2 regions of the Cronobacter muytjensii ATCC 51329 genome follow, and region 1 is predicted to be linked to the other one. Evidence: predicted binding sites of a transcription regulator. Region 1 holds the regulator's gene; the other holds the start of a gene.
The links. The regulator PurR, encoded in region 1, represses purine synthesis genes. The targets are predictions, from matches to a motif close to CANGCAAACGTTTGCNTG.

Region 1 (5,239 bases):
GGGAGATGCCCCTTGCCAGAATAGTCATTCCAGAAAAAACGGGAGCCAGCGGCTCCCGTTACTACATAATATTTATGGTATTTATCGTAGAGCCGCGAATCAGTATAGGCCTCGCATTACGATGATTCAACCATTGACAGTTAGCACGCTAATAACAAAAACGTCATATTATCGCCCGCCTGATTACCGCACGCTGACCTGACGCCCGCGAAGCCGCCAGCCAAGACCCGCCAGCAAGACTGTCGCCAGCATCACGCTGGTGGTGGAAAGCAGCGGTGTTGCGACCAGCCACGAAACCACCAGACTCGCCACAAAGCACAGCCCCAATTGCAAAGTATTCTGCAGCGCGGCGGCGCGTCCGGTCGCCTGCGGGAAGGGCAGCAGCGCGGCGGCCACGACAATAGGGTAAATCGCGCCGTTCGCCATCGCCATCAGGCAGAAGGGAATAAGCAGCGTCGTCAGCGTCACCGCATCGCTTAAGCCTACAAGCCAGGTGGCGATCACGCTTAGCGCATAGCCCACCAGCAGCCACGGCAGCAGCTTCTCGCCGTGCCATTTTTGCAGCGCGCTGCGACAGCCGTAGCCGCCGATAAGAAAGGCGATAGTCTGCGGTACATAGCTTAAGCCTATCACCGCCGGGCTGTAGCCCATCGCGTGCAGGATAAACGGCGAACCGGTCAGCCAGGCGAAAAAGCTGGCGGAGCAGGCGGCGTAGATCAGCACATTGCCGCTATAGGCGGGCGAGCGCAGCAGCATGGCGAAGCTCAGCGGCTCGCCGTCGTGGTTGCCTTGCGGCGCGCCTGCGGGCAGACGCAGCGCCGGGATCATCAGCAGCAGCGTAATGGCGAACAGTACCACGAAAATCGCCTGCCAGTCGAAATGGTTCAGGATCCAGCTGCCAAGCAGCGGCGCCAGTGCCGGGGAGAGCCCCACCAGCGGCATAATGGTGGCGAAAATACGCCGCGCCTGCTGGGCCGGGTAGCGGTCCGTCACCAACGCCTGCCAGCTTACCGCAGCCGCACAAACGCCGACTGCCTGAATAAAGCGCAGCGCCAGCAGCGCGCCTGCGCTCTCTACCCAGACGGTGCCAAGGCAGCCTGTCGCGAAAATCCCGAGCCCCGCCAGCAAGACCGGGCGACGGCCGAAACGGTCAGAGAGCGGCCCCCAGGCTAGCTGCGCGAGCGCAAAGCCCGCGAGGAACAGACTCAGGGAGGCGCTGATAGCGGACGGCGCTGTATGGAGATCCGCTTCAATTGCCGCGAACGCCGGCAGATACATATCGGTGGCGAGAAACCCGAGCACGCTCAGCCCGGCCAGCCAGCAAAGAAAGCCTTTTGTAGGTCGCATAATTTTTGCTCACTTCGTAATACGCGAAAGAGCCCGGAGTGTACGGAGTGCAAACCGGCTTGTGAAACGTTAATATTTGCCGTTTCCATTCAAAATTTTTGCAGGCAGAAAATGTGGTCTGAGTATTCACTCGAAGTGGTAGACGCGGTGGCGCGCAACGGCAGCTTCAGCGCGGCGGCGGCGGAACTCCATCGCGTGCCTTCTGCCGTCAGCTATACCGTGCGCCAGCTTGAAGAGTGGCTGGCGGTCTCTTTGTTTGAACGTCGCCATCGTGACGTGGTGCTGACGCCCGCTGGCGCCTGGTTTCTGCGGGAAGGGCGTTCTGTTATCAAAAAAATGATGATCACCCGTCAGCAGTGCCAGCAGATTGCTAACGGCTGGCGCGGGCAGCTCTCCATCGCGGTCGATAATATCGTGCGCCCCGAACGCACGCGTCGGCTGGTGCTTGATTTCTACCGCCACTTTTCCGATGTCGAATTGCTGGTGTCGCAGGAGGTGTTTAACGGCGTCTGGGACGCGCTGGCGGACGGACGCGTGGAAGTCGCCATCGGCGCCACCCAGGCGGTGCCGGTGGGCGGCGGGCGCTTCGCGTTTCGTGATATGGGCATGTTGAGCTGGCGCTGCGTGGTGGCGAGCCATCATCCGCTGGCGCAGCACGCGGGCGCGCTCAGCGATGACAGTCTGCGCGATTACCCGTCGCTGGTGCTGGAAGACACCTCGCGCTCGCTGCCCAAACGCATCACCTGGCTGCTTGATAACCAGCATCGCGTGGTGGTGCCGGACTGGCACTGCGCCGCCGACGCGCTGAGCGAGGGACTGTGTATCGGCATGGTGCCGACGCATTTCGCAAAACCCTGGCTGGACCGCGGCCAGTGGCGGGCGTTGACGCTGGAAAACCCGTTCCCGGACGCCGCCTGCTGCCTGACGTGGCGGCAAAGTGACGCCTCGCCCGCGCTGCGCTGGCTGCTGGATTACCTGGGGGACAGTGAAACGCTGAACAAGGAGTGGCTGCGGGAGCCAGACTGAGCGGGCTCCCGGCAGGGATTAACGGCGATAGTCGCGGAACGGACCGTCCGCCACCGAGCGGCGTTCGATAAGGCGCGGGTGCACCTCGATAGTCTGGGACTCTTCGCGTTTATTAATGATGCGATCAAGCAGCATATTAAACGCGGTCTGACCCAGCGTTTCCTTCGGTTGATGGATGGTGGTCAGCGCCGGGCTGAAAAAGCGGGCGTTGCGCACGTTATCGTAGCCGATGATGGAAATATCCTGCGGCACGCGCAGGCCCATCTCGTCGGCGGCGCAAATCGCGCCCATCGCCATGATATCGCCGCCGCAGAACACAGCGGTAGGACGCTGCGGCTGGGAGAGGATCTGCTGCATCGCGCGATAGCCCGATTCCGGCTCGAAATCGCCCTGCACAATCCAGTTTTCCGGCACTTTAATCATCGCTTCTTCCAGCGCCTTCATAAAGCCGGAGAAACGCCCGACGCCGGTATTACGCTCAAGCTGGCCGGGAATCACCCCGATATCGCGATGGCCGCGCTCAATGAGATAGCGCCCCGCGAGGTATCCGCCCTGGAAGGCGTTATCGATAACCGAGTCGGTGAAATCCGCTCTGGCTTCACCCCAGTCCATCACGACCATCGGGATATGACGGTACTCCTCGAGCGTGGCGAGCAGCGGCTCGGGGTATTCCGAGCACATCACCAGCAGGCCATCGACGCGCTTTTGCGCCATCATTGACAGATAAGCGCGCTGCTTTTCCAGATTGTTATGGGCGTTGCCGAGGATCAGCGTATAGCCTTTCGCGAAGCAGCTGTTCTCAACGGCTTCGATGATTTCCGCAAAATAGGGCGCTTCGCTGCTGGTGGAGAGCAGGCCGATGGATTTGGTGTGGTTCACCTTCAGGCTGCGCGCCACGGCGCTCGGCGAATAATGTAATTCTTTAATTGCCGCCCACACCGCGTTGCGCGTCTCTTCCGCCACAAAACGGGTTTTGTTAATTACATGTGAGACTGTTGTAGTAGAAACGTTTGCTCGCTTCGCGACGTCTTTAATTGTTGCCATTAATCATCACTCCAGACCCCTCGCTGAGCCCTGTAAAATCACGGGTTAATCGTTTGCCTGTACACACCCCTGTGTGCCACGAGGGGACGTGCGGCATGCCGGGAAACGCGACATTTATCGTGAGGAGGGGTCGATGGCCGGTACCGAATAAAGTAGCGACGAATTTTGGCTTATCTTTATCGAAAGGGGAAGAGGGAAAACGCATATCTGGTTAAATGTCGCAGGATTTTTCGGCGCGTTTATGCAAAAATGCGCTCTACCTGTTTTTTATGGGGTCTTTAAGGAGAAAACCATGAGTACCGATCTGAAATTTTCGCTGGTCACCACTTTTATTGTACTGGGTTTAATTGTGGCGGGCGCGTTTACCGCCATTCTGCATTAAGGGTGTCGCGGGGGAGCGCGCCTGTTCTCCCGTCTTCTTTTTACAATTCCTGCGTTTAACCCGTTTTCTTTCGTTACCGCCTTTCTTTTTCACCTTATTCCCTTATGATTCGCTGATAACACTATTTGCGAGTTCATTAACACCTTCGCAATAATATTTTGCTGTTTTTGTTACTTATCTTTTCGACCTGAAAATGCCATTCTTCCTGCATCCTGCTGTAACGCCGTGAATTCCCGGCGCTGTTGTACAATTTCTGGAGCAATTAATGAAAGTCAATTTCCCTTTACTGGCACTGGCCATTGGTGCTTTTGGCATTGGCACGACCGAGTTTTCCCCGATGGGGCTGCTGCCGGTGATCGCCCACGGCGTTAACGTCTCGATCCCCGCAGCCGGTATGCTGATTAGCGCCTACGCGGTTGGGGTCATGGTCGGCGCGCCGCTGATGACGCTACTGCTGTCGCATCGCGCCCGGCGCAGCGCCCTGATTTTCCTGATGGCGATTTTCACGGCAGGCAATGTGCTGTCGGCGCTGGCGCCGGATTACATGACGCTGATGGCCTCGCGTATTCTCACCAGCCTCAACCACGGCGCGTTCTTTGGGCTTGGCTCCGTGGTGGCCGCAAGCGTGGTGCCTAAGCATAAGCAGGCGAGCGCCGTCGCGACGATGTTTATGGGGCTTACCATCGCCAATATCGGCGGGGTGCCTGCGGCGACCTGGCTTGGCGAAACCATCGGCTGGCGCATGTCGTTCCTCGCCACGGCAGGGCTGGGTCTGATAGCGATGGCGAGCCTCTGGTTCTCACTGCCGAAAGGCGGCAGCGGCGAGCGCCCGGATGTGAAAAGCGAACTGGCGGTGCTGATGCGCCCGCAGGTGGTGAGCGCGTTGCTGACCACAGTGCTCGGCGCGGGCGCGATGTTCACGCTCTATACCTATATCGCCCCGGTGCTGCATCATATTACTGACGCCACTCCGGCGTTTGTTACCGCGATGCTGGTACTGATTGGCGTTGGTTTTTCCATTGGCAACTATCTCGGCGGCCGTCTGGCGGACCGCTCGGTAAGCGCCACGCTGAAGGGCTTTCTGCTGCTGCTTATCGTCATCATGGCGGCTATTCCGTGGCTTGCGAAAACCGAGATCGGCGCGGCGGTCAGCATGGTGGTGTGGGGCGCGGCGACGTTCGCAGTGGTGCCGCCGCTGCAGATGCGCGTGATGCGCGTCGCCAGCGAAGCGCCTGGCCTGTCGTCATCGGTGAATATCGGCGCGTTTAACCTCGGCAACGCGCTTGGCGCGGCGGCGGGCGGCGCGGTTATCCATGCGGGCTTCGGCTACAGCGTGGTGCCGGTCATGGGCGCGCTGATTGCCGCCCTCGGTCTGCTGCTGGTGGTGCTCTCAGGACGTCGCGAAACGCAAACGGCCTGTCGCGCGGAATAAAGCGTATA
Region 2 (5,239 bases), 310 kb from region 1:
GCCGGTTATGGTCAACGATATCGCAGGCGAACCGGCGGCGGTGAAATGGATGTACGCCATTGAAGCCGTGCTGTCGTTGACGCTGCTCTACCCGCTGGCGCGCTGGAGCGAAAAGCGCTTTCGCCTGGAGCAGCGGCTGATGGCCGGGCTGCTGGTGATGACGCTAAGCCTGGTGCCAATCGGCCTTGCAGACAACCTGCAACAACTCTTTACCCTTATCTGCCTCTTTTATCTCGGCTCGATTATCGCCGAACCGGCGCGTGAAACCCTGAGCGCGTCGCTGGCGGACGCCCGCGCGCGCGGCAGCTATATGGGCTTTAGCCGTCTTGGGCTCGCCTTTGGCGGCGCGCTCGGCTACGCAGGCGGCGGCTGGCTGTTTGACGCTGGCCGCGCGCTCAACACGCCAGAATTGCCCTGGGCTATGCTCGGCATTATCGGCCTCGGCACGTTTATGATGCTCTGGTGGCAGTTCAGCCAGAAACGCCTGACAACGGGGCTGCTGGAGCCGGAAGCCTGATGCGCGGGGGGCGATTTGCTCCCCTGCGTTTTCTCCACCATACTGAAAAATCAGTAACCTGAGCAGGAGGAGAAACGTGAAGTTATATATTTACGATCACTGTCCGTTCTGTGTGAAAGCGCGCATGATTTTCGGGCTCAAGAACCTTCCGGTGGAGCTTATCGTGATGTCCAGCGATGACGAAGCCACTCCCACCCGCATGATTGGCCAGAAAATGGCCCCGATTCTGCAAAAAGACGACAGTCGCTACCTGCCGGAAAGTATGGACATCGTTCATTACGTCGATAACCTTGACGGCAAACCGCTGCTGACCGGCAAGCGTAACCCGGCGATCGAGGAGTGGCTGCGCCGCGTCAATGGCTATGTTAACCGCCTGCTGCTGCCGCGTTTCGCCAAAGCCGCGTTTGATGAATTCGCCACGCCGGAAGCGCGCCGTTACTTTACCGAGAAAAAAGAGGCGGCGATTGGCTCGTTTGAGGACCATATGGCGCACTCTGCGGGGCTTATCAAAAATATCAGCGACGACCTGCGCGCGCTCGATAAGCTTATCGTCCAGCCAAACGCCGTGAACGGCGAGCTTTCCGAAGATGACATACACCTCTTCCCGGTGCTGCGTAACCTGACGCTGGTGGCGGGCGTCAACTACCCTACCCGCGTTGCCGATTACCGCGACAACATGGCCAAGCAGACGCAAATTAATCTGCTCTCCTCAATGGCTATCTGACCTGCACGCCGGTGGCTCCCACCGGCGTTTTAAGCCGAATCCGCTTTTGCCGCTTCCACTGGCGGGGCATCCTGCTTTGTGTCAGGATCGCCCGACAGCACCAGAACGAGGGAAGCTCATGAAAAAAATGTTAGTCGCCGCAGCGCTTATCGTCAGCGGCTTGCTGGTGGGATGTAACCAGCTCACGCAGTACACCGTCACCGAACAGGACATCAACCAGGCGCTGCAAAAGCGGAATAACTACGCGAAAGATATCGGCCTGCCGGGCGTCGCGGACGCGCATATCGTTTTAACCAATCTCAGCAGCGCGATCGGCCGCGAAGAGCCCAATAAAGTCACGCTGACTGGCGATGCGAGCCTCGATATGAGGTCGCTGTTCGGCAACCAGAAAGCGCTGGTGAAGCTGAAGCTCAAGGCGTTGCCCTCATTCGATAAAGACAAGGGCGCGATTTATCTGCGTGAAATGGAGATTGTCGACAGCAGCGTGACGCCGGACAAAATGGCGCCGGTGCTCGAAACCCTGATGCCGTATCTGAATAAGTCGCTGCGCAGCTACTTCGAACAGCGTCCGGCGTATGTGTTGAGCGAAGATCGCACCAACGGCGAGGCGCTGGCGAAAAAATTCGCCAAAGGGCTGGAGGTGAAACCCGGCGAAATCGTCATTCCGTTTACCGATTAAAAAATTCCGGGGGCGCGATGCCCCCGAATTTTCATGAAAAGGATGCAAAGGAAAACGTTTACGCTTATCCTTAGTGCCCGGCATAAAACCAGCCATTACTGACTGTTTCCTCAAGCCGGAGCCTTCCATGACTGCACAACCCCAGGTTTTAAAAATCCGCCGCCCCGACGACTGGCATGTTCATCTGCGCGATGGCGACATGCTGAAAACCGTCGTGCCTTACACCAGCGAAACATACGGGCGCGCTATCGTCATGCCAAACCTGGCGCCGCCGGTCACCACTGTGGAAGCCGCTATCGCCTACCGCCAGCGCATCCTTGACGCCGTACCCGACACCCACACCTTCGAACCGTTAATGACCTGCTACCTGACCGACACGCTGGACGCGGACGAACTGGAGCGCGGCTTTAACGAAGGCGTTTTTACCGCCGCCAAACTTTATCCGGCTAACGCCACCACTAACTCCAGCCACGGCGTCACCAGCGTGGATAACATCATGACGGTGCTGGAGCGCATGGAAAAGCTCGGCATGCCGCTGCTGGTGCATGGCGAAGTGACCCACAGCGACATCGATATCTTCGATCGCGAAGCGCGGTTTATTGAGACAGTGATGGAGCCGCTCAGACAGCGCCTGACGGGGCTTAAAGTCGTGTTTGAACATATCACCACCAAAGACGCCGCTGACTACGTGCGTGAAGGCAACGAGCGTCTGGGCGCGACCATTACGCCGCAGCACCTGATGTTCAACCGCAACCATATGCTCGCAGGCGGTATTCGCCCGCACCTCTATTGTCTGCCTGTCCTTAAGCGTAACGTGCATCAGCAGGCGCTGCGCGAGCTGGTAGCGAGCGGCTGCGAGCGTGTGTTCCTCGGTACTGACTCTGCCCCCCATGCGCGTCATCGTAAAGAGGCGAGCTGCGGCTGCGCGGGCTGTTTTAACGCGCCCTCCGCACTCGGTGCCTACGCTACGGTCTTTGAAGAGATGAACGCGCTGGCGCACTTTGAAGCCTTCGCCTCGCTCAACGGCCCGCGCTTTTACGGTCTGCCGGTAAATGACGGCACCGTCGAGCTGGTGCGTGAAGCGAGCGTCATGCCAGAAACCATTGAAATCGCAGGCGACACGCTGGTGCCGTTCCTTGCGGGCGAAGCGGTTCGCTGGACGGTAAAAGGCTAAAGCCTGCAAAAAAATCACGGCCCCCTGTTGCATGCCTCATCTTTAAACTGTATATATATACAGTATGATTAACAGGGGGTTGTTATGCGTATTGAAGTGACTATCGCCAAAACCACGCCGTTACCGCCAGGCGCTATCGACGCGCTGGCCAGCGAGCTATCCCGCCGTATTGAAAGCCATTTTCCGGAAATGCCGAACCACGTGAGCGTGCGCTATGCCGCTGCGAATCAGTTGTCGGTACTGGGTGGCGCGAAAGAAGATAAAGATCGCATCAGCGAAATTCTCCAGGAAACCTGGGAGAGCGCTGACGACTGGTTTTCTGCTGATTAACCCTCGTATCCCTCTTCTCTATGGTGTCAGTTTTCCGGGCTTCGCCGCCCGGTTTTTTTATATTTGTCCCGCCTTTTTCTGCAATAGTCCGTTTTTTTCTTTTCAGCATTTGTCTCATTGATCGCGATGCTTAACAAAAATTTGCGAATAATCTGCCGTTTTATTGTTCAGTTAATTCAAATTTTGAAAAAAATGTGTTTCAGGGTATTTATTTCCTCCCCATTTTCCCTTATTGGTTGATATACTTTATTTGCTTCAGAGATAAGAAATCACGCATTGAACCTCATGAGTCGTTGTCTATAAACACGTATAAAGGGGGTTATGATGGAAAAAAATGAAGTAATACAGACGCATCCCCTTGTTGGATGGGACATCAGCACCGTCGACAGCTATGACGCACTGATGCTGCGGTTGCACTATCAATCCTCTCCGCAGGCGGATCGCGAAGCGACCGAAGTCGGCCAGACATTATGGTTGACCACTGATGTAGCAAGACAATTTATTTCCATCTTAGAAGCCGGCATTGCAAAAATTGAATCCGGTGAGTACCAGGAAAGCGATTATCGCAAGCACTGATACCGTGCTTTTCTTATAACTCAAAGGCATCCTCCGGGGTGCCTTTATTTTTTCCCGCTTGAGAATTGTCCTGCTCTTAATTACTCTGCTAACCAATGGTTTTCGCGGAGTAATTTCATGGAATACGATCTGATTATCATCGGCAGCGGCTCAACAGGCGCAGCGGCCGGTTATTACGCTACCCGCGCCGGGCTTAACGTATTAATGACAGACAGCGCTCACCCGCCGCATCAGGAGGGGAGCCACCACGGCGACACGCGGCTTATCCGCCATGCCTATGGCGAAGGCGAGCGCTATGTTCCGCTGGTGCTGCGCGCTCAGGCGCTGTGGGACGAGCTACAGGAACTCGGCGGCGAGCGTATTTTCGAGCGTACCGGCGTTATTAATCTTGGCCCGGCCGATTCCCCCTTTCTCGCGAACGTTGCCGACAGCGCCGCGCGCTGGCAGCTCCCGCTGGAGAAACTGACCGGTGAAGAGGTGATGGCGCGCTGGCCGGAAATCCGCCTGCCGGAAAATTATCTCGGCCTGTTTGAACCCCATTCCGGCGTGCTGCGCAGTGAAAAAGCGATCGCTACGTATATTCGCCTTGCCGAAGAAGCGGGCTGCGCGCAGCTCTTTAACTGCCCGGTCAGCGGGTTTGAGGCCACCGAAGAGGGCGTGCGCGTCACCACCGCCGACGGCGTGTACCACGCCCGCAAAGCGCTTATCAGCGCCGGGACCTGGGTGTCGCGGCTGGTGCCGGGGTTGCCAGTGACGCCGGTGCGTAAAATCTTCGCCTGGTATCAGGCGGATGGCCGCTACAGCACTAACAACCGTTTTCCGGCTTTCACGGGCGAAATGCCGAACGGCGACCAGTTTTATGGCTTCCCGGCGGAAAACAACGAGCTGAAAATTGGTAAGCATAACGGCGGACAGATTATTTCACGCCCCGAAGAGCGCGTGCCTTTTGGCGCGGTGGCGACCGACGGCGCGGAAGTCTTCCCGTTCCTGCGCCACTTCCTGCCAGGCATTGGCGGCTGTCTGTACGGCGCATCATGCACCTATGACAATACGCCGGATGAGGATTTTATTATCGACACCCTGCCCGATACCCCCAACGTGCTGCTGGTGACGGGGCTGAGCGGCCACGGCTTTAAGTTCGCGTCGGTGCTTGGCGAGATTGCCGCGCGGTTCGCCGCCGGTAAGCCGCACGAATTCGATCTCTCTCCTTTCTCCCTGGCGCGTTTTACCGCTTCTGCA

Region 2: the regulator PurR is predicted to act here: its motif matches at 1,968-1,985, upstream of pyrC (dihydroorotase).

Annotation. Positions count from the first base shown of each region.
Region 1 covers NZ_CP012268.1:2,059,623-2,064,861, reverse strand. Annotated here, with positions in the region: gene punC (purine nucleoside transporter PunC) at 184-1,347, opposite strand; gene punR (DNA-binding transcriptional activator PunR) at 1,459-2,373, shown strand; gene purR (HTH-type transcriptional repressor PurR) at 2,392-3,417, opposite strand; gene cydH (cytochrome bd-I oxidase subunit CydH) at 3,710-3,799, shown strand; gene AFK63_RS09565 (MFS transporter) at 4,065-5,231, shown strand.
Region 2 covers NZ_CP012268.1:2,370,014-2,375,252, forward strand. Annotated here, with positions in the region: gene mdtH (multidrug efflux MFS transporter MdtH) at 1-517, shown strand, start outside; gene grxB (glutaredoxin 2) at 594-1,241, shown strand; gene AFK63_RS11060 (lipoprotein) at 1,360-1,920, shown strand; gene pyrC (dihydroorotase) at 2,048-3,094, shown strand; gene dinI (DNA damage-inducible protein I) at 3,179-3,424, shown strand; gene bssS (biofilm formation regulator BssS) at 3,746-4,000, shown strand; gene solA (N-methyl-L-tryptophan oxidase) at 4,118-5,239, shown strand, end outside.